3 regions of the Sinobaca sp. TMA16-18 genome follow, and region 3 is predicted to be linked to each of the others. Evidence: predicted binding sites of a transcription regulator. Region 3 holds the regulator's gene; each other region holds the start of a gene.

Region 1 (7,777 bases), on a different contig from region 3:
GTCAATGGATAAACAGGATGTTCCCGGTCACAACAGGTGGCACCCGGATATTCCTGCCGCTTTTTCTGTTGATCCCGGCCAGTCGTTTCGGATGGAGTGTCTGGATTGGACGGACGGCCAGATCAAAAACAATGACGACCCGTCCGACATCCGTGACGTCAACCTGAACCGCGTACACGTACTGAGCGGTCCGGTTCATGTGAATGGGGTGGAACCCGGCGATCTGCTCGTAGTAGACATTCTTAACGTAGGCGCTCTGCAGGAACAGGAATGGGGATTTAACGGCGTATTTTCGAAAGAAAACGGAGGAAGCTTCCTGGTGGAACATTTTCCGGAAGCCCAGAAATCGATTTGGGACTTTCACGGTATCTATACGACGTCCCGGCATATTCCGGGCGTGAAGTTTGCCGGCATTATCCACCCCGGGCTGATCGGAGTGGCACCGTCGCATGAGCTTCTGGCAGAATGGAACAGGCGCGAAGAAGAGCTTGTGAAAACGGATCCGGACCGGGTTCCGCCGCTTGCGAACCTGCCGGACAAAGACAGCGTCGTGTTAGGAACATTAAAAGGAGAAGCATTCGATAAAGTAGCAAAAGAAGGAGCCCGAACCGTTCCGCCCCGGGAAAACGGCGGCAACTGCGATATTAAAAACCTCTCGCTCGGTTCGAGAATATATTTTCCGGTCTTCGTGGATGGAGCAAAGCTTTCTGTCGGCGATCTTCATTTCTCCCAGGGGGACGGGGAAATTACGTTCTGCGGCGGCATTGAAATGCCGGGCTGGATTGATCTTCATGTAGACGTCATTAAAGGCGGCATGGAGAAAAACCACATCCAGAAAAATCCGGTGTTCCAGCCTGGTCCAATGGATCCACAGTACAGCGAATACCTTGTATTTGAAGGAATATCAGTCAACGAATCCAATGGAAAGCAGAGCTACCTGGATTCCAACATCGCCTATCAGAATGCCTGCCTGAACGCGATTGAATATTTGAAAACAAAAGGATATACCGCAGAACAGGCGTATATGCTGCTGGGAACGGCACCGGTGGAAGGCCATATCGCGGGTATTGTAGATATTCCAAATGCCTGCTGCACCGTGTCCATTCCGAAAGCCATCTTTGACAAATCGATGGATCCAACAGAATAAGGAGGGAAAGCCTGTGCCTGTGTACACATTTGAATGCGGAGAAGGGGACAGATTCGACGAGTTTCATTCTTCAACAAAAGGGGATAAAAGCCGGGCAGTCTGCCCTTCCTGCGGCGGAGAGGCAAAACGTTTGTTCTTTGCTCCGTCTATTTACAAAATGAACAGCACCGTAAAGCAGAAAATCGACAGCGGGGCCGAGCCGCGCCTTCGAAAAAAAGGCGAACCGGCCGGTACACCGATTCGCAAAAAACGTCCCCCGGTTTCCCGTCCGTGGCAGATTGGCGGATAGGGACTGTCTCAAAACTTACTCTGTAGATTGGGTTCTTCGTTTTACCAATAATAAGAGAAGCCGGACGAAACCCCTCATATTCCTTTTGGAAGCAATACGAGGGGTTTTACATACAGCGATAGTCCTCTCTTTTGACAATAGGGTAAAACAAAACCATAAAAAGGACCAGGCGGTGACTCAGGCAGACCAGCCATCGGTGAAGAGTAAGAGAGCGTTCTTCTCCTCTTTAGCTGAAGCATGGCCTGCCGAAAGCTTCCGCCTGGATAAACCCCCTATCTATTTTTTCAGAATCGGATGGGGATGTTTCTTTTTTCAACTGTACGTTTGGGACAGTCCCTTTATTAAAACAAACGAAGCTGTTCGTAGCGCGTCGTTTTGTATACTTTGCCTCTGCCGCCGGCCGCATCACCGGCTCCGTGGAAGTCAGAAGTGGTTACGCCGAGCAGCCGGACTTCCCGGCCGAGTGAGGCGATATGCTCAAGCTGCGCGCCTAAGGCAGCAAGCAGAATTTCCTGGTCATCGGTCGGGTCATCAAGCGTTGTCCGCCGGGTAATCTGCTTAAAATCGTAGAATTTTACTTTCAAGACGACGCATTTCACGCGGATGCGGTCTGCCTGCAGACGGCTGAGGACCTGCTGCAGAAGGTCTTTTATGATCGGAAGCATGTCCTCGTATTCGCTGATGTTATGCGGCAGCGTCGTTTCCCGTCCCATCGATTTGCGCTCCCGGTACGGATTGACTTCCCGCTCGTCGATTCCCCGGGAATTGTTGTAAAACGTATGGCCCCGCTTGTGAAAAATACGGACCAGTTCTTCTTCGCTCCATTTCAGCAGATCAGCACCTGTCTGCACTCCCATGTCGAGAAACGTTTCTTTCGTGGACTTTCCGACGCCGCGGAAGTCGCCGATAGGGAGTTCGTGAATAAAGGCCGGCGCCTTTTCGGGGGTTACGACGGTCAGGCCGTCCGGCTTTTCGTAGTCGGAGGCGATTTTTGCGAGAAATTTATTATAGGACACGCCGGCAGACGCGTTCAGGCCGGTTTTTTCCTTGATTCTCTTTTTGATTTCTCTCGCTACATACGTGGCCGAAGGGTAGCCCAGCTTGTTTTCCGTTACATCCAAATAAGCCTCATCGAGCGAAAGAGGCTCTACCAGATCGGTGATGTCATAAAATATATCCATAATTTCTTTGGAAACATCCCGGTATTTCTGCATGTTCACCCGCACAAACACTGCCTGGGGACAGCGCTTATACGCTTCGTGGGAAGCCATGGCGGAATGGATGCCAAAAGGCCTGGCTTCATAGGAGCAGGTAGCCACTACCCCTCTGGAATGGGGGCTTCCGCCTACAACAACTGGTTTTCCACGGAGCTCGGGACGGTCCCGCTGTTCGATGGACGCATAAAAGGCATCCATATCGATATGAATTATTTTTCGAATAGGGGTTTTATCCATCTGTTGTCACCCTTTTCCTCATTTCCGTTTCATTTCCTTCATTATATAGAGAGAACGTTAGAAAAACAAACGCACGTTCGTTTGGCTCTTTTAAAAGGGAAATATTTCCTTTGTTCTTTATATAGTTCTTTGAATTTGCCATTTTTTTAGGTAAGATAGGGGAAGTGGCAGTTTCATTATTATGAAAATTGGGGCGTAAGTATGAAAAAAATGGGTTTTGCAGCATTGATTGTCGTATTTATAGCTGTAATGGTATATGGGAAAATTCACTACGATCAGAAAATAGCTTCGACGGTACAGCCGGACGAAGAACATACAGAAGACTCATCTGTATCCGGTGCAGAAACATCCTCTTCTAATGGAACGCCTCTGGAAGGCGCCCAGGAAGAATTTGGACAGAGGCTGCAGGAAAGCATGGATGCAGGAGAAGAGCTTACCATCGTCTTATCCGGGTCCGGGGCTTTGGAGTCGGCAGAGGAGAATGTGCCTTTCCTGCTTCAGGAAAAACTGCGCAGCTTTTATGATACAGATGATATCATAGTGCAGGCTTCTACGTTTGGCGACAGTACATCGCTTGAAGTCATGGCAGCAGATGGAGATGTAACGGCGGCCGGACTGGAGCCGGATGTGCTCGTTTTTGAACCATTTGTTTTAAATGATAACGGACAGGTAAGTGTAGAGGATACGCTCTTTAACACGAATGCTTTTGTGAATACGGTGGAGGCCGCCAATCCGGAAACCGCTGTGTTCATACAGCCGCCGCAGCCGGTGTATGAAGCAAGGTACTATATTGAGCAGGTGGACGCCCTTCAGGCAGATGCCGGAGAGAACAACTTGAATTATATTAATCACTGGGAAGCATGGCCGGATACAGACGATGCTGCCCTGGAAGAAGAGTACTTAGAAGAAAACGGTGATCCGTCCGCCGAAGGACATGAGCTGTGGGCGCAGGCGCTTGCAGATTATTTCACGGGAGAAGAGGCTTTATAAATAAGCCGAATCTCCTGAAGGCAGTATGGTACACTAGAAGCATTGAAAATAAGATACATAATAGATAGCAGGAGTGTGTATAATGGCAAAACGCAAGAAGGATCAAACCGGGCAGAACAGCCGTAAGCTGGTTACCTGGTTCAACAGCAAGTCGCCGGTAGCCGAGCAGTACCGGACGATCCGGACTAATCTTCAGTATGCATCGGTCGATAATAATGTCCAGACAATTGCAATCACGTCAGCAGGCCCGGGTGAAGGAAAGTCTACTACTGTGGCAAACCTTGCCGTCACGATGGCCCAGCAGGGAAAGAAAACGATTCTCGTTGACGCTGACTTACGGAAACCGACGGTACACTATACGTTCCGCCGTACGAACACAAATGGACTTATTAACGTGCTCGCCAATAAAGAGCCGTTTCACACGTTTACCCAGAAAACCGAAGTGCCGGACCTGGATATTCTTCCAAGCGGCCCAATTCCACCGAACCCGGCCGAAATACTCGGAACAACGGCTATGGAAAACCTCGTAAATGACTTAAAGAAAGAATATGATATTATTTTATTTGATGCGCCGCCGGTACTTGCCGTAACGGATGTGCAGGTTATTTCTAAATACTGTGACGGCACCATTCTTGTGATCAAGAGCGGCGGCACAGAGAAAGATTCTGCCATCAAGGCGAAAGAACTGCTTGAAGTAACAGGCATCCCGGTCCTTGGCTGTATTTTGAACCAGGTTAAAGGAATGGATCAGCGCTATTATTATTATTACGGAGAATCTTAATAACAGCTGTTGACAACAAGCCTGCAGTAAGATAATATTTAACCAATCAACGCGTTTCTCTAATAGAGAAGCGCGTTTTTCTACGTCTCAGGACGTATTTATAGAAAATACGCGTGAAGGCGTGAAAAAAAGGGTAAAGACAGACAGGTATCATAAATAGAAAAGGCAGTGTGATGAAAATGATGAAAAGTCCCGGTTTAGCCGCCGTATTAAGTTTTTTAATCCCCGGCTTAGGACAGATTTATAATGGACAAATTTTTAAAGGGCTGATAATAATTGCCATCCAGGCCGTGAATATTCTACTCATGACTATTCTTATCGGTTATGTCACGTACTTTATCTTCTGGGTATATGCCATCTATGATGCGTATCGTAAGGCGGACAGGCACAACAAAAGAGCCAGTGTCAGACGATAAGATACAAAGAAATCTCCCCTTCTGCTTTATCAGCAGAGGGGAGATTTTTTTACTGCTCAATCAATTCATTTTCTTCCAGAAACTGTTGAACGACGAGTTCCACACTTTCTCCTTCAATATCTACCTGATAATTAAGAGCGCGCATTGTTTCACTGTCAAGAATGTCTTCGAGCGGGGCGAAGATCTCCTCGATTTCCGGGTACTCTTCATAGACGTCCTCTGTCATCGAAACGGCGGCGCTGTATGACGGGAAAAATCCTTGATCGTCTTCGAGTACGCGGAAGCCGAAATCGTCAATACGGGCGTCGGTGGAAAACCCGACAGAGGCATTTACTTCATTATTGTTCAGGGCATTGTAGTACAGGCCCGTTTCCAGCTCTGTTACGCTTCCTTCCAGGGAAAAATCATAAAATTCTTCCATACCGGGCAGTCCGTCCGCGCGATTGGCGAACTCAGCGTCCGTCGCAAAATTAATTTCCCCCGGGTTGTCATTAATGTAGGAAGCGAAATCGCTGATTGTTACGATCCCGAGCTCTTCAGCTTCCTCTTCCTGCATCATAACGGCATACGTATTATTCGCTTCCGTCAGGTTCCGCCAGACGATGTCGTTTTCGGCATCGAGGCGGTTTACTTCCGCGAACGCTTCATCGGCATCGACGATCGGCGGCTGGTCCAAATAAGTCACCAGCCCCGTGCCTACATAATCCCATGTAATATCAATCTGTTCGGTTTCCAGAGCCTGGCGCAGTGCCGTGCTTCCTAATTCCGATATTTCATCTACTTGAAAGCCGTTATCTTCCAGCAGGAAGACCGACATTTTAGCTAAAATAGCCTGCTCGGTAAAGTTTTTGGCGCCTACTTTCACGGATTTCCCGCCTGCCGAACAGGAAGAGAGCACAAGCACCAGGGCCAGCATACTAATCCCAATTAATCGTTTCATGATTCAGCCTCCTATGCTTCATTTGCTTCCCGTGCCAGAATGAGGCCTTTAGGGGTAAGAACACGCTCCAGGTAGCGGAACAGCAGGTCTACGGTAATTGCCAGCAGCGTAACCGGAACAGCACCTGAAATGAGATATGAATTATCAAACAGGCGGATGCCGGTAAAAATCCATACGCCAAGGCCGCCGGCACCGACAAGGTACGCAAGAGCTGCCGTACCGATATTAATAACAAGCGCCGTGCGGATTCCGGCAATAATGGATACAACCGCATTGGGCAGCTCCACTTTCCATAGAATCTGTGTGTTAGTCAGGCCCATGCCGCGGGCCGCATCTTTCGTATTTTCATCAACCGAGTCAAGGCCGGCAATTGTATTCTGCAGTATAGGCAGAAGCGAATAAACAAACAAAGCAAGGATTGCAGCTTCAATTCCAATACCCAGAAAACCCATGGCCAGTGCGAGCACTGCCAGACTCGGAATCGTCTGGCCGAGGTTGGCAACCGTGACGATAAACCACTCCGTACGACGAAAGGCCGGACGGGTCACGAAAATGCCGAGCGGTACGGCAATAAGCACAGCCGCTAATCCGGAAGCGAAAATAATGAGAACATGCTGGCCGAGAAGTTCAAGAAACAGAGCGGGCTGTTCGTAAATCTGGCGGAACATGCCCTGCGAGAATCCCCAGATAAAGAAAGCCGCAATAACGGTCCAGAGAAGAATTTTTACAATCAGGGCTATGCGCTTGTTAACCGTGTCCATGTTCAGCCCTCCTGTCCCTTAATTTCTTTATGAAGAAATTGTTCCAGAAGATCCATTGTCAGGCTGCCGTGGTTGTTGCCATCGTTGTCTTCAATAACAAGCTGATCGGCTTCCTGGTTTAAAATCATTGAAATGGCGACACGGAGCGAGGTGTTTTCATTAATGGTCCGGATATCCTTGGACTCGAAGTTAGGCTTTAACGTAAACGCCCGATACAGGTCTTTTACCGTATACAGGCTCATGCTTTTAAGAACGCGGTCCGAGCCGACGAACTCATTGACGAATTCGTTTTTCGGATGATTTAGAATCTCCGCCGGGGTATCGTACTGCATCACTTCCCCGTCGCGGAGAAGTACAATTTTGTCTCCCATTTTTACCGCTTCATCAATATCGTGGCTGACAAATAGAATCGTTTTCTTAACCTCACGCTGAATCTGCAGGAATTCCTCCTGAAGCCGGGCGCGGATAATCGGGTCGAGGGCACCGAACGGCTCATCCATCAGCATAACGGGCGGATCGGCTGCAAGTGCACGGGCCACGCCGATACGCTGCTGCTGCCCACCGGACAATTCATGGGGGTAGCGTTTTCTGTACTCATCCGGGTTCAGGCCGATCAGGTCCATTAAATAGTTAAAGCGGTCCCGCTTTTTCGCGCGGTCCCAGCTAAGAAGCTGAGGAACGATCATCATATTCTGCTCGATGGTCATGTTTGGAAACAAACCATTGCTTTGAATGACATAGCCGATTTTACGGCGCATTTCAATTTTATTAAGGGTGGTTACATCTTCCCCATTTAATAGAATGGACCCGCCGGATATCGTTTCGAGCTGGTTTACCATACGAAGCAGCGTCGTTTTCCCGCAGCCGGACGGGCCGATCAGAATAACCATATCTCCGTCTTCAACGGTTAAATTGACATCGTTGATCGCTTTTACATCGCCTTCATATACCTTATTTACATGGTCGAACTGTATCATATCGTCACCCTCTAATTAGTTA
Region 2 (7,777 bases), 280 kb from region 3:
AGAATGGCTTCCGCATATTTTGTTGCCATACCGACTAATGCAGAAATCCACATCCAGAATACAGCTCCGGGCCCACCAATAACAACTGCGGTAGCAACCCCTGCTATGTTACCTGTACCTATTGTTGCTGCAAGAGCGGTCATCAAGGATTGAAAGTGGGAAATATCCCCTTCGGATTTCTTATCCTGATTTTTTGTGAAAGCTGTCTTTAATGCGTAGGGCAGCATCGTAAACTGAAGAAAGGACAACCGGATAGTAAGATAAATACCTGTTCCAACCAACAAAATAAGAAGGGGAGGACCCCAGACATATCCGCCGACGGTTGCTAAAAAATCGTTAATTCCCAACTATAACCCTCCTATGTATTATTTATTTCTATTTAACGGGCCATTTGGGTAAAATACTATGTAGGCCCGTAGGAATAGCGGTAATTGTGATATTATTCAGATAAAGTGATTAGAACAAATTAAGTATAGCAGATGACTATTATCATAACAAAGAAATTTTTGCAATATATGGTACCTTGTTACTATTTCTTTCATAGTTTTTTTCAATCAGCATTGTTGCGGGGCAGAATGTAAATCTGTAATGTAGAAATGACGGGAGGAATGTAAAAATGAAAATAAAAATCGCTGCAATTGCCGGGAGTCTTCGCAAAGAATCTTTAAACAAAAAAGTGCTGCATCACATGATAGAACAGGCAGACAGCAAAGTAGAGTATGAATGGATTGATCTGGCAGATATTCCTCTTTTTAATGCGGATGAAGAAGTAGGCGGAGATCCCGACCACCCGGCCGAAATGAAAAAAAAGCTCAAACAGGCAGACGGTATATTGATCGTAAGTCCGGAATACAGCCACGGCATGCCGGGAGTTATGAAGAATGCGCTGGATTGGGCGGGCAGTGTAACAAATGAAAACGTTCTGGATAAAAAGCCTGCCTTTGTTTTAGGTGCTTCTCCTACCATTCTGGGCACGGCTTTAGGACAAGTACAGATAAAGCAGACGCTGGCTGCGTGCGGCAGTTTGGTATTGCAGCAGCCGGAAGTATTTATAGGCGCTGCTCCTAAAAAAATCGATGACAACGGAGTTATTACGGATGAACGGCTTCAGAGGACGTTAAAAAAAGCGGAAGCTGCTTTTATTGAATGGATCAAACAACAGCAGACATAAAAAAAAGCAGAACCCCTGCAGGGGTTCTGCTTTTTTTGTGACCTAGCGGCTCTGCTTGCGCAGGTCCACTCTTCTGATTTTACCAGACGTGGTTTTTGGCAGTTCTTCTATAAATTCAATGCGACGCGGGTATTTGTAAGGCGCTGTCATTTGTTTAACATGGTTCTGCAGCTCTAGTACAAAATGATCTTTATCCGCTGGCTGATCACCTTTTATAACAACAAATGCTTTTACGATATTTCCTCTGACTTCGTCAGGGGCAGCCACAACGGCGCATTCCTGCACCTGTGGATGCTTAAGAAGAGCGTCTTCAACCTCGAATGGCCCAATCGTATAGCCGGAGCTGATAATAATATCATCACTGCGGCCTTCAAACCAGTAATAACCGTCCTCATCCATAGAGGCCTGATCTCCTGTTAAATACCAGTCGCCTCTGAATGAGCCTGCTGTTCTTTCCGCATCTCTGTAGTAATGTTTAAAAAGAGCCGGGCAGTCTTTATGCACCGCAATATCGCCTACTTCTCCGATGCCGGCAGGTTCAGCCATATCATTAATAATAGCGACCGGATTCCCGGGTGTCGGCTTGCCCATCGAGCCGGGCTTTACGTCCATACCTAAAAGTGTTCCGACCAGAAGGGTATTTTCCGTCTGGCCGTAACCATCTCTTACGTCTACATTAAAAGCCTGTTTAAACGCTTCAATCACTGGTCGGTTCAACGGCTCTCCGGCTGATACGGTGCTCCGGAGATGAGGGAGGCTGTATGAGCCAAGGTTGTCGACTTTTGCCATTAAGCGGTACTCGGTAGGCGTGCAGCAAAGTACTTGAATATTCTCTTCCTGCAGAAGCTGTAAATAAGTATCCGGCTTAAATCCGCCATGATAAACAAAAGCAGTAGCCCCAAGCATAACGGTAGAAAGAAATGGGCTCCATACCCACTTCTGCCATCCCGGCGCTGCAGTGGCCCAGACGATATCATTTTCCCTGACACCAAGCCATTCTTTAGCTGCAGTCCTTACGTGGGCATATGCCCAGGCATGAGTATGGATAACGCCTTTAGGATTTCCGGTTGTACCGGAAGTGTAGGATAAAAAGGCTACATCACTGCTGTTTGTATCTGCTGTAGGAAGATTCTTTTCTTTTGTTTCAGCAAGGGCATCTGCGTGAAGCCATCCGTCCACCGCACCTCCAAGGGTCATCTTAAACTGCAGGTGAGGCAGCTCTTCAGTGATAGCATCCACTTCTTCTGTCGAATGATGATGTGCGATAATTCCGACAGCTTCAGAGTGATGGAGACGATAAATCAGATCTTTGGAACGAAGCATTTCCGAACTCGGAATAGCGACCGCTCCGACTTTCAAGCAGGCAAGATACATCATATAAGCTTCTGGAAGCCTCGGAACAATAATAAGGATTTTATCGCCTTTTTCTATTCCCTGCTCGAGAAGCACCCCGGCAAACTGGCTGGCTTTTTCCAACAGGGTTTTGTAGGAAACATCACGCCGTTCTTTTTTTTCGTTCATCCACCGAATGGCGGTTTTCTGATCATCATTTTTGTATGCGTCCAGCTCATTTACGATATTGTATTGAGCCGGTGCAAGTAGATCCTCTCTCTTCATATGTGCGGCCTCCTTTAGTGGAATTAATGCAAGTATACTAGAATAGGTAAAAGAAAGGTAGAGAATAATGAACAGCTGTTCATTTGTATAACGAAAAAAGAAAACAACTGAGTAATTAGCTGCTTTCTATTGAAAGTATTCGTGATACTAATTACATGGAGCTTTAAGCGGCTGTCCTCCATGTGTGCTGCGCTCCACAATGGTATAACGGGCAACATGTATATTATTTCTGCGCAGCATCCGAATAGCGAGGTTTTTTGAAACCTTGTCTGGAGCTATTAGAAAAACATGCTGCTTTTTAATAGTAGGCAGATACCTTTTTAAATACGGATAAGGAAGCACCTGTGCCTCGGATACCGGATTGTGTGCGGCATCCTGATATTCCCGGATATCTAATATAACAGTATCTCCTGAAAGAAGAGCCTTGTCCGGGAGATCGGTGCAGGATGCCCGGCCGGCTGGAACCCATCGGGCCGATAAGTGATAAGCGGCCGCGAGGCCAAGGATAATGGCAGTAATCCATAGCAGCATGATGGTTTGTTCTCCTTTCATTAAGGAATAAGTGCAAAATACAAATGCAGGCTTTTAAAGTACATGATGAAGTATACTATAAATAAGCCGGTATTGAACAGTTATCTGCTGGCCAAAAGCAGAAATTTGTTCTATTCAGCTGGATTTTGTTATACTTTTTGTAGAAAGAACGGGAGGTAGATAACATGACAGATGAAAAACAGGAAATGATTGACCGCGTCTATGCAGAACTCGAAAACGTTATTGACCCGGAACTGGATATTGATATAGTCAATTTAGGCTTAATATACAATGTAGACCTTGATAATGAAAACAATGTTAAAATCACCATGACATTAACCGCGATGGGATGTCCTTTAGCAGCCACGATAGTAAGCGACATAAAAAGCTCGCTGGAAGAGCTGCAGGAATTCGGTGAAATCAAAGAAGTCGACGTCGACATTGTATGGAGCCCGCAGTGGGATAAGAGCATGATGTCCCGTTACGCAAAAATTGCGTTAGGAGTCCACGAATCGTAAGAAACAAAAGAAAGCCAGGCAGCTGCCTGGCTTTTTCTATGGAAAGATATGGTGCGGTTACATCGCATAAATGTAGTATAAAAATGAGGGCGGTCATACAAATCAGCGGATAATTTTACGAATCAATCTTCCAGCCTGTCTTCCAACAAGACGGCGGGCAATTCTTTTTCCTATGGTACCGTTGCGGACGGCCTGGGCATCACCCATCGTTCTTGATGCCCTGAAAAGCAGACGGCTCAGTTTATGCATACAAATTCCTCCCTTAGCGGCTGATGTCTACTTATACCACCTTTTATAATAGAAGAAACAAAATTATTTATAATGGCCGCCGATTTTTTTGGCACGGATCACAGCCTGTCCGGCAGGAGAAAGAGAGGAAGCGTAGAGAACGGCATCCATTCCGTACTTATCTTTCAGCTGATCAATGGTATGATACAGAACTTCCGGAACCTCTTCACTGTTAAATAAACTTAATTGCTTATACTCATCCGGCTGAAGGGCACTCAAGGAAATACCGAGGCTTCTAATCGGGGTGCCGTCCCAATAATCTTTAAATAAAGCGGACGCTGTTTCAAAGATAACCTTCCCGCTGTTTGTCGGTTCAAAAAGGCGCTGCTGCCGCTGGAAAGACCGTGGAAACCCATGTTCCTGCCCGACGGCTCCTGTACTGACTACCTGCCCTAAGGAGGCCTGCTGCCTGCACCGTCTGCTTACTTCTTCACTCAGTTCCCGAAGCACTACTTTGACTTCCGACCAGTGGTAATAATCGCGCGGCAGAGTCATATGATGGCCGATGGATTTTCTTTTTTGATGAGTAGCAGGGGAAACCGGGGAAGCGTCCCGGCCGTGTGCGGTCTGCCAAAGCAGTTCTCCGTTAATACCCCATCTTTTCTTTAAGTCGTGGAGCGGAAAACCGGCCAGCTGGCCGATGGTACGAATTCCCATATTAAGAAGGTGCGCTTCCCTCCGGCTGCCTACGCTGAACAATTTTCTTATTGGAAGAGGCCACAGCTGTTCGGCGACATTCGCATCGCATAAAACAGCGGTACCTGTTTCGTTTTCTTTCGCAAAATGATCGCAGGCCATCTTGGCATAAACCTTTGTCGGGCCAATGCCAATACGGGCCTGAACGCCAATTTCCCGAAGCAGGCGCTGCTTTATGTGCCGGGCAAGCAGTTCAGCTTTTTCGTAAGACATGGCGGGAAGATCAAGAAATATTTCATCAATACTGTAAGGCTCGACGGCCGTGCTGTACTGCTCCAGAAAAGTGGAAATCGTAACGGATACATCAACGTAAAACTGCATATGGGGCTTGAGTATATGTACGTGCGGACACTTGTACTGCGCCTGCCAGATTGGTTCCGCGGTTTGAATTCCGTAGGATTTAGCAGTCGGACAGGCAGCTAAAATAACACCACTCCGAATAGAAGGGTCTCCGGCAACCACGACAGGCTGTTCTGTTAATAAAGGATGGGCCAGCTTTTCCAGGTTGGCATAAAAAGACTGCATATCGATTAAAAAAATAATCCGCTCATCCACCGCGCAGCACCCCTTTTCCGATATGGAATAGAAACGTTTGTTCGTATAAAAGTATAGACTACTTTATCAGCAGAAAAAAGAGGCTATGCTTAAAAGAATGATAAAAAGGGAACAGTTGATCACCACCAACTTCAAGGAGGGAAATCAATGAGTAAGCCTATTGAATTAACGACAATTAATATTGAGCAGCATGAACCGCCTCACCGTAAAGCTTATATTGAAGGATTCGAGGCGCCGTTTCATTACGGCGTGCATGGAGGAGTGAAAGAGTTTTACGGTGTTTCTCCTGAAACCGAATATCCATCAACACTCGATCATATTGTTGCCTCAGCAGGAGGCTGACTTACCGGCACTTTATCCGGCGCGCTGGATGCGCGCGGTATACCACCTTATCCGAATAAATTAAAAGCTGTTGCCAAAGGAACAATTGAAGCGCCGGAAGGCGTACTGAAAATCACAAAAATTGACGTCCATTTTGAACTAAGCATTCCGGCAGGCAAAAAAGAGCCGGCTGAAAGAGCACTTCAAGTGTTTGACAGAGGCTGTCCGGTAGCCCAGACATTAAATGGATGCATTGACTTCCGCTATACATGGGACATAACGGAAGAGTAACAGCTGTTCGAGGTTCTCCTATAAAAAAGGAGGACCTTTTTACGTTTTACTAGGCCGTAGGATAGAGATTGTTTCCAGAAGGAATAGTCTTTTGTCTTGAGTTTGCTGTGATACAAGAGAATTTAGTTTCAAAAAGCCTTAGAAGGGAAGGTAAACCATAGCATACTAAATAAAGAACAAACAGGTACCTACATTAAACGGAGGTTTTATAAAATGGAAACAAGAGTAATTGGATCTTACCAGAACGAACAACAGGCTATTGGTGCAGTAGCCGGACTAAAAGAACAAGGACTTGAATCCAATGATATTTCGATTGTATTGAACAACAAAGACAGCGCTACTTATCTTTCCAAAGAAACAGGAGCAAATATTCATTTAGAACATACAAAAGAAGGCAGCAGCGGCAGAGGCCTTGTAGAGAACTTAAAAGAAGCGCTCTCTCCAGAACATCAGGCAGAAGAATCAGATGTCACCTTAATCCGTCTTGGGCTTACAGGAGAAGAGGCTGAAAAATACGACACGGACATTAGAGAAGGCAATATTATTGTCGTGGCTCACGAAGGCACAGCCGTTACATCGAGAAGCTTTACCGAACATACAGCGACTGCGTCATCAGCACAGGAAAAAGAAACGCATACAACAGAAAAAAGATCTCCATCTTTAAAAGCGGTCCCATCCGAGAGCAGACCTGCAGCACAGCCTTCGGAAACAGCTTCTTCAAAACGTGAAGGCGATGCAGAAACAGAAGAACAGCAGGCCCTGCGTCTGCATGAAGAAAAGCTGGATGTGAGCAAGAAAAAGGTAGAAAAAGGCGAAGTAGAAGTTAGAAAAGAAGTAGTAGAAGTTGAAAAAACGATTAAAGTACCGGTACAGCGTGAAGAAGTGTATATTGAAAGACGCGCGGTTTCCGAAGCAGATCAAGATGCAACAGGCACAAAAATCGGAGAATTTTCAGATGAGTCCGAAGAAATCCGGGTGCCTATTGTAGAAGAACAAATTGAAATCAAAAAAACGCCGGTCGTAACAGACGAAGTTGTAGTCGGCAAAAGAAAGTACCAGGAAACAGAGGAAACAACTGAAAAAGTAAAGCGTGAAGAAGCCCGTATTGAAGGGGAAGAAAATATTAAGCCGGAAAACAGAGAGAAGTAATAGAACAGAAACTGCCTGTAATGAGGGATAGTCCTCCTTGCAGGCAGTTTTTTGCAGGTAAGGAGAAAAACACGATATAGCCCCTCAAAAACGAATAATAAGTAAATAATTTTAAAATTTGTTCGTATTCTTGTTGAAAAAAACACAGAACAGGTTGTAAGATGGGAAGGACTACGATTTCTGGGAGGAAACGCATGAATATAGGAGCACCTTTACAACAAAAAGGAATAAAGTTAATGATTTTAGGATCCGGTGAACTCGGAAAAGAAGTTATTTTGGAGGCCCAGCGTTTAGGTATAGAAACGATCGCCGTGGACAGGTATGATGGAGCTCCGGCAATGCAGACTGCCCACCGCTCTTACGTCATTAATATGCTTGAAGGTGACAAATTAAAAGAAATTGTACGCTGGGAAAAACCGGACTACATTGTTCCTGAGATTGAAGCGCTGGCAACAGAAGCGTTGATTGAGCTCGAAGAAGAGGGGTTTCACGTTATTCCAACAGCCAGAGCTGCCCATTTGACGATGGATCGGGAAGGCATCCGCCGTCTGGCAAGTGAAGAACTGGGGATACCTACAGCTTCTTATCAATTTGCAGATAATCTGGAAGAACTTGAACTGGCAGTAAAAGAAATCGGCAC
Region 3 (7,777 bases):
TCATCTTCTTTTTTCATATGCTCCCGGTAGCGCCGGTGCACCGTGGCTTTAGATACATCGTATCCGAGTCCGCGCAGGGTCGCGGCAATATCATAAAAGGGAAGGTCCCGCTGACGGAGCCTGATGATCTCTTCTATCGGCACTTCTTTTTTTACACGCTCTCCCTGGCCCCGGTTTTTTAAATTCTTATCGGGGCGGTAGCCATTTTCTACTGCCCGCTTCATTCCGCGCTTGATCTTAAAATTATGCAGCCTGCGCTGATGCTCCTCCACGATGGAGAGTATATCAATCAGCATACTGTCTGACTCAGATAATTCAAGCACGCCGTTTTCCCGGACTGAATAAATTGTTACTCCACTTTTGTGGAGGGCGTGAAGGACCGCTACTTTTGCATGGCCTCTTCCAAGTCTCGTATCATCCTGCACGCACAAAATAGAAGCCTTTCCTGACGAAAAGTCTTCAAGCATCTCCAGCAGCCCTTCTCTTTCCATAGAATAGCCGCTCTGTTCTTCTTTGATTGTTTTATAAATAGGCAGATTGTTTCTCTTGGCAAGAGATGTCAATTCCTCCACCTGCCGCTCCAGAGAAGTCTGCTGTTCTTTCTTTTCGGTACTCACCCTGCAGTAGATAATGCACTTCTCCATCGTCCCACTTCACCTTCTGATTACTTTCATTAGTCCAGGGTATAATTCACCCATTGATAGGCGGTTAATTCCTGTTCGATCTGAAGCTCTTCTGCTTCCTCCGTTATATCGTCTTCATAAACAAAACCTGCTTCTGCATCTGGTGCATTAATCTGGACGGCTATAATTAGAAATAAAATTGATGCTGCAAATAGTAATAATATCATCCATTCCTGCATCGTTACATTCGTTATTTTTGAAATCATTGTAATTCCCCCGTTTTTAAGAATGTGCGTTCCCTTTTTTAAAAGTATAATAAGAACTTCTGTTCCCGTCAAGTAAAATTAGAACGGATGTTTGCATGTTCGTATTATTCATGATACAATTTTTTAAAATAACATTACACGCACAGGAGGTGCCGGGACTTTGACTAAATTATCAAAACGACAAGAACAAATACTTGACTATATAAAAGGGGAAGTACGTCTAAAAGGCTATCCCCCGTCTGTCCGGGAAATCGGAGAAGCTGTGGGACTCGCTTCCAGTTCTACCGTGCACGGACATTTATCCAGGCTTGAAAGCAAAGGTTTTATTCGACGCGATCCTACTAAACCAAGAGCAATAGAGGTGCTGTCTTTTGAAGATGCACCGCCTGAAATATCCGAAAGCTCTGCTGTGTACGTTCCGATGCTCGGTAAAGTTACAGCCGGTGAACCCATTACAGCTATCGAAAACATAGAGGAATACATTCCTCTTCCGGAACGTATGGTGGCAAATGAACATGAGAATGTTTTTGTCCTTACTATTCAGGGGGAAAGTATGATTGAAGCCGGTATTTACGATAAAGACCTGGTTATTGTCAGACAGCAGCAGACAGCAAACAACGGAGACATTATTGTAGCAATGACCGAAGAGCTCGAAGCGACCGTAAAGCGTTTTTACAGGGAGAGCGGTTATATCCGCCTGCAGCCTGAAAATGCAGCCATGGACCCTATTATTCTTGATGACTGTACTGTTCTTGGTAAAGTCATCGGCGTTTTCCGCACCATTCATTAACGAATAGAAAACGGCTTTCTTCATTATTGAAGAAAGCCGTTTTTTCATTGAGAGGTTTTGAAAAAACCTGTTGTGGTATACAAATATATAATTAAATACAGCTATGATCATGGAAAGGAGATAAGCCATTGCTCTATATTAAATGCCATTCATGCGGCAAAGAAACAAAAGCAGAGGTGCAGATGCCGGCTTCTGATCTAAGCGATGCTGCTATTGATCAGGAATACCAGAATTGCCCTCAGTGCGGCAGTCCTATTAAGCTGCTTGCCGATGATATATACGAAAAATAGAATGCCCACTGGGTATTCTATTTTTATTTGCTTCTTTTTTTCTATTGTTCACCAGTTAGTCATTTTTTTCGCTGTTTTGTCACTTTTTAGACATTGATTTCACGTCTCTAATGCGGTTTAATAGGAATAAGGCAAACAACGCTCACTATTTCACAAGAGCGGAATCTATACTAATCAGGAGATGTTGAAATGGCTGCATCTAATATAATGGAACGTGTATTTAACAGTACATTATTTATCGGCGTAATTTCCGCTGTGCTTGCTAACTTAATTTTGATCGATATTCTCCATTTTCAGGAGACTCTCGCTCTTACTATACTGGTTCTGGTGTTCATTTTTCTTCTTGTATTTACCGCAGTAAAATCTATCTTTTTTCTATTTCTTGATGTCGTAAGGCATTAAAAAAGCGTCCCCTGCAGGGAACGCTTTTTTTTATTCTTCTGGTTCTGGTTCTTTTACCGGCTTGGTGTCTTCTCTTAAGTTAAACCCGGTTAATTCTTCATAAGAAGTGGTGCGATAGGTTTCATAATGCTTTTCTACTTCTTTATCAACATCTTTTTGAGAAAGTACATTATGACGTAGAATAAGATCCCATAAAATTTTGTTTCTTGCCTGCTCGATAGAAAGCTGACTCGCTAAATCCATAATCATATCTTCTGTATTTCTTCCACTTACCATATTCGTTCCATCCCCTTTCCGTATGCCATTATCCTACAGTATACCGTATCCTTCAAGGGAGAGTCCTTGTCCCTTGTATTCCATCTTAAAATTGTGCGCTTTCTGCCTGGAGGTGCTTCAAATCGGTTCTTCCTGCTTCATCGTTTTGATATCCCGGGAACCGGGAAGAGAACAAAGAGACCATTTAAACAAAGGAGAGATACATGTGGATATTATTAAAAAGTTTGTTGACCATCATATGGACAAATATAAAGAAGGAAATACGTTTGAAGCCGATGACGCTTTTCGACGGGACCAAAAGGAAGTTGCTGATTCATTGGGCCTTAACCTGCAGGACCCGGCGGATGAACGATTATTCCGGTCATTTGAGAGTATGGTAAAAGATTACGCTAACGGCACTAACTCGTACGATGAAATTGAGCATAAAGCAGTTGAAATCCAAAAAAAATAATCATCTAAAGCTCTCACGCTTGAGAGCTTTTTTATTTTGTTACTTTTGTAACGACGGTATAATGCTCATCTGTATGCTTTATAACCTGCTGAATCTCCGCATGCTGGAATTCTTCGGCATACTCCAACATTAACTTTTCTATTTCGACTGGAAGAAACCCCGCATCTTTTAAAAAAAGATCATGGTATAACTCTTCTGTCATATTATCTCCCCGCTTTCTTGTTTTCTTCTTCTATTATAAAAGATTTTTTCTTCATATTCGCGGTTTTAAACCGATACATAGAAAAAGCTAATAAAATGCAACCTTTTTTAGGAAATATCGACTATAATAAAGTAAACTATTTACCATAATTATGAATATATAGATACAGGAGGACTAACGTGAAAAAATTTATAGTAGGAATTGCTATAGCCGGTATTATGGGCGCTGTCACTTCCTGCGGCATCGCCTGACAGCTGCCGGGTTTCCTGTCGTTCAGTCCGTATCCACCCTACATATTAGAAAGAGCCTGTTCCCTTAGGGGCACAGGCTCTTTTCTGCAGTATACGTATTAAATAAACAGGTTAATGTTGGACTCTTCTGCTTCTGCCAGGTAAGTAGCGACACCGGCGTAATCCAGTCCATCAATCAATTCTTCTTCTTTGAGTCCCATGACGTCCATAGACATTGTGCAGGCCACCATTTTTACATCCAGGTCCTGGGCCATTTCAATCATCTCTTTCAAAGAAGACACATTATGATTTTTCATCATTTTTTTCATCATTTTCGGTCCCATACCGCCAAAATTCATTTTCGACATAGCCAGTTTTTCCGGACCGCGCGGCATCATTTTTCCGAACATTTTTTCCATCATCGATTTATCACTGCCGCTGATGACGTTATCTTTCCGAAGCACGTTCAATCCCCAGAAAGTGAAAAACATCGTTACGTTCTTTCCCATTGCTGCAGCGCCTGTAGCGATAATAAAGCTGGCAATTGCTTTATCCAGGTCTCCATCAAATACGACCATTGTTGTTCCGTTTTTTGTTTCTTCCATTTTTTTATTCTCTCCTCTATCCTTTTTTGATCCAGAATGTAAATTCATTGTTTTCTTCTGCCTGCTCCAGTAACTCGTGGCCCGATGATTTGGTCCACGCCGGCAGATCTGCTTTGGCTCCCTTATCTGTTGAAACGATTTCCAGCACATCCCCTGTCTGCAGGGTATCCATTGCTTTTTTTGCTTTTACAACCGGCATTGGACATGCCAAGCCTTTGGCGTCTACAGTTTTAGTTGCATTCATAATAAACTCTCCTTCTAATTTATGATACCGCGCAGCGGTTCGGCCCAATTTCCATTTCTGTCTGGTCTTTCGGCTCCGGCTGTACTTTTCCCATGTTTGTCTGACGAATCTCCTCGTAGGCATTTGGCTGCGGAGGAAGGTTTTCGGTTACCATTTTGCGGAAGGCGGTCTCATCTGTCACCTGCAGTCCGGTATTCTCTTTGAACAGCACATGCAGCTGTTCCATTACTCTTCCGTGATCATCCATCTCTTCTTTTTTTGAAAAGTGGGCTGGCAGTACCCAAAGATCATCCTTTAATGTCTGATACGTTTCATAAAGTGATTTTCTCAGGTCTCCTACCCAGTCCTCTGCTTTTCCGGCAAGATCCGGACGGCCGATGGAATCTATGAATAAAATATCTCCTGTAAGCAGGTACTGATTATCAATAATCAAAGAGGTGCTGCCAATGGTATGGCCGGGGGAATACAGGGCTTGTACCGCTACCTCTGTTTTTCCTGCACGCAGCACATCGTTATTGTGCAGAGGCTGGTAGGAAAACGTTACTTCTCCAGCATCCGCTTCCGGGAGGTAATACACCGCTCCCGTTTGTTCCGCCAGCAGCCTGCCGCCGGAAATATGATCGGCATGCAGATGGGTGTCTACAGCATATTTAAGAACCGCATTTTTTTCTTTCAGGAAATTAGTGTATACATCAGTTAGACGCACAGGATCAATAATCACAGCTTCTCCTCCGGAAACTACCATGTAGGACAGGCAGCCTTTTCCAATCCGTACGAACTGATACAACTCGCCGCCGTCAGATAGATCGCCGACTTTAACCGGCTCCAGATGTTCACTCCACGTTTTCATTCCGCCCTCCAGGTAATACACTTCCCGGTCTGCAGCTTCCACCAGCTGCTCAGCCACAAATTTAGAGGAGCCTTCTTTTGCGCAGACAACAATAACTGGTTTGTCCTCGGGTATCTGTGGAAGAATGGATTCAACTCCTTCCAGAAGGTCAAAATAAGGAGTATTCACTATTTCTACGTTTTTCCCTTCTACTTTCCAATCTTTAAACGCATCTTCGTTGCGAACATCTAAAATAAATATATCTTTTTTATTTATTACTATTTCTGCCAGTTCAGCAGCAGTCATTGCTTTCATAGCCATGCCTTTTTCCTCCTCTATTTATCTTCGGTCGGGCCATTCCAGCCGCTCATTCCCGGTTTTACGTTTTGTACTTTAGTAAATCCTTTTTCTTCCAGGGTATATGCTGCCATGCTGCTTCTATTACCGGTTCGGCACACAACATATATTTCATGCGAATGATTCAATTCGCCGGTTCTTTGTTCCAGTTCTCCCAATGGTATCGAAACCGCTCTTGGGATATGAGCAAATGAATACTCTGCCGGCTCTCTAACGTCCAGTACTGTAATATTGTCATTGTTTAGTGCTTCCTCGAGTTTTTCATTAGTTGCTTCGTTCGGATAAGGCTTGGTTTCTTTCACTTCAGCAGGATTGGCTTTTCTAACATAATGCAAAAGTACCTTTCCCTCTTCTTTGGATCCGATATATTCATGACCTGTCGTTTTAGCCCAGCCTTTCATATCGGCTAAAGAGCCACGGTCTGTAGCCTGAACTTCCATTACTTCACCTGCATTAATCGTATCCATCGCTTTTTTTGTTTTTACAATCGGCATGGGACAAGCGAGCCCTTTTGCATCTACTACTAAATTTACTTTCATTACATTTCCTCCTCTTATACTCTACGGGGTATTATTTATCCCAAAAAAATAAACCTATACCTGTATGGGTATATTACCAATAAAAAAATAAGTTGTCAACCTACTATAAAATATCCATCCAGATTTTAATCGCTGTTGCCAAAATGAGTAAAGCAAGGATCCATTGAAGAATCTTCGTGTTCATACGCTTTCCAACCATTACTCCAAGAGGTGCAGCAATTAAACTTGCAGCTACCATCACAGCGGCCGGACCCATTAGCACCTGATCAGTGGCAATTTTTCCGACGGTCGCACCGATGGAGGATATAAATGTAATCGCCAGAGACGTTGCTATCGTCATTCGCGTTGGAATCTTCAGTACAACGAGAAGGATAGGAACCAGAATAAACGCTCCGGCTGCACCGACAATCCCTGCTCCTATCCCAACCAGAAAAGCAGAACCTGCAGCGACCGGCTTATTAAACGTTACCAGGTCATTCGGGGTATCGTCTTTTCCTTTTTTCGGAAGAAACATCATGATTACAGCCAGTGTCGCAAGAATGGCATATATCATATTCACACCGTTATTACTCATATAATTAGAGCCGACCGCGCCGATCAAACTTCCCGTCAAAATACTGATTCCCATATAGAAAATAAGGGATTTATTTAAATACCCACCTTTTCTATACGCCCAGACGCCGCCTATTGTAGCAAAAAACACCTGGACGGCACTGATGCCGGCTACTTCATGAGCGGTAAATGCTGTAAGTCCCAATAGTGGCGGGATGTATAGCAGCATCGGATACTTTATTATAGAGCCGCCTATTCCTACCATGCCTGACACGAAAGAGCCGATAAAACCGATTAAAAATAGAATGAAAATAAAAAATACTGTTAGTTCCATGAAAAGCACCTCATCCGCTTCTTCCATTTCTATATTACCCCTATGGGTATATAAAAGACTAAAATTTTTTTATTTGCTTTTTCCTAATAACTGAACGGCTTCCTGTACAAATTCAGCTGTATCTTCGCCTTTTTCAATTTGGTCTCTAATACACTGCTCCAGATTTTCCGCTACAATAAAAGAAATAGCCCGGTCAATCGCAGATCTGGCTGCTGACAGCTGATAAACCACGTCTTTGCAGTCTTTCTCTTCACTCATCATGCGCTGTACGCCTCTTACCTGTCCTTCCACCCGCTTCAGGCGGTTCTTCATCTCTGTTGAATAATCCATATAGCTGCACCCTTTCTGTACTGTTTTCTTTTAATACCTTACGGGGTATATTATATAACGCTTATTTTCTTTTCGTCAACTATTTATTCATTCTTTTTTTATAGTCGTTGTTTAAAAAAGCCGTTCCCTGTACGATTTCTTTAGGTATCTACGTATTAACAGAGCTTCTAAGTATGATATAGTGGAAAGAAACAGCGGTATATCACTAACCGTCTGCTGTTTTGCTTGTTAACCATCTACTACTGTACTCAAGTCATTGAGCCGGCAGTAAAATCAGGAGGGTCTTGTTATATGAGCGACTGGAAAGAACACGTATCAAAAGACGCACTGGAACGAAATATTCAAAAAATCAAAGAAAAAAATGAGATTTCTGATGAAAAATTAACAGAATGTATCGATCACTTATTCTCTATTTTTAATTCTGTTCGAGATGATATTAACGAACAGACAGATGTAC

The links. The regulator LexA, encoded in region 3, represses DNA repair genes until DNA is damaged. The targets are predictions, from matches to a motif close to CGAACATATGTTCG.
Region 1: dinB (DNA polymerase IV) is a predicted target of LexA. The motif match lies at 2,957-2,970, and genes of this name have one in related genera.
Region 2: AC5W14_RS02020 (DNA polymerase IV) is a predicted target of LexA. The motif match lies at 5,407-5,420, and genes of this name have one in related genera.

Annotation. Positions count from the first base shown of each region.
Region 1 covers NZ_JCAKFM010000005.1:208,213-215,989, forward strand. The annotation lists gene fmdA (formamidase) at 1-1,147, shown strand, start outside; gene AC5W14_RS11370 (FmdB family zinc ribbon protein) at 1,161-1,436, shown strand; gene dinB (DNA polymerase IV) at 1,778-2,890, opposite strand; gene AC5W14_RS11380 (SGNH/GDSL hydrolase family protein) at 3,092-3,880, shown strand; gene AC5W14_RS11385 (CpsD/CapB family tyrosine-protein kinase) at 3,963-4,661, shown strand; gene AC5W14_RS11390 (DUF5683 domain-containing protein) at 4,835-5,077, shown strand; gene AC5W14_RS11395 (ABC transporter substrate-binding protein) at 5,127-6,017, opposite strand; gene AC5W14_RS11400 (ABC transporter permease) at 6,029-6,778, opposite strand; gene AC5W14_RS11405 (ABC transporter ATP-binding protein) at 6,781-7,755, opposite strand; gene AC5W14_RS11410 (ABC transporter permease) at 7,771-7,777, opposite strand, start outside.
Region 2 covers NZ_JCAKFM010000001.1:391,083-398,859, reverse strand. The annotation lists gene AC5W14_RS02050 (alanine/glycine:cation symporter family protein) at 1-347, opposite strand, end outside; gene AC5W14_RS02045 (NADPH-dependent FMN reductase) at 617-1,171, shown strand; gene mbcS (acyl-CoA synthetase MbcS) at 1,214-2,788, opposite strand; gene AC5W14_RS02035 (hypothetical protein) at 2,936-3,319, opposite strand; gene AC5W14_RS02030 (metal-sulfur cluster assembly factor) at 3,505-3,837, shown strand; gene AC5W14_RS02025 (hypothetical protein) at 3,940-4,086, opposite strand; gene AC5W14_RS02020 (DNA polymerase IV) at 4,150-5,376, opposite strand; gene AC5W14_RS02015 (hypothetical protein) at 5,524-5,718, shown strand; partial or broken gene AC5W14_RS02010 (OsmC family protein) at 5,740-5,988, shown strand; gene AC5W14_RS02005 (YsnF/AvaK domain-containing protein) at 6,202-7,137, shown strand; gene purT (formate-dependent phosphoribosylglycinamide formyltransferase) at 7,332-7,777, shown strand, end outside.
Region 3 covers NZ_JCAKFM010000001.1:107,814-115,590, forward strand. The annotation lists gene AC5W14_RS00595 (YneB family resolvase-like protein) at 1-644, opposite strand, end outside; gene AC5W14_RS00600 (hypothetical protein) at 674-889, opposite strand; gene lexA (transcriptional repressor LexA) at 1,050-1,679, shown strand; gene AC5W14_RS00610 (hypothetical protein) at 1,808-1,969, shown strand; gene AC5W14_RS00615 (hypothetical protein) at 2,159-2,371, shown strand; gene AC5W14_RS00620 (hypothetical protein) at 2,402-2,647, opposite strand; gene AC5W14_RS00625 (hypothetical protein) at 2,853-3,098, shown strand; gene AC5W14_RS00630 (hypothetical protein) at 3,130-3,300, opposite strand; gene AC5W14_RS00635 (DsrE/DsrF/DrsH-like family protein) at 3,650-4,135, opposite strand; gene AC5W14_RS00640 (sulfurtransferase TusA family protein) at 4,152-4,379, opposite strand; gene AC5W14_RS00645 (MBL fold metallo-hydrolase) at 4,399-5,529, opposite strand; gene AC5W14_RS00650 (sulfurtransferase TusA family protein) at 5,544-6,104, opposite strand; gene AC5W14_RS00655 (sulfite exporter TauE/SafE family protein) at 6,208-6,990, opposite strand; gene AC5W14_RS00660 (metal-sensitive transcriptional regulator) at 7,060-7,320, opposite strand; gene AC5W14_RS00665 (hypothetical protein) at 7,612-7,777, shown strand, end outside.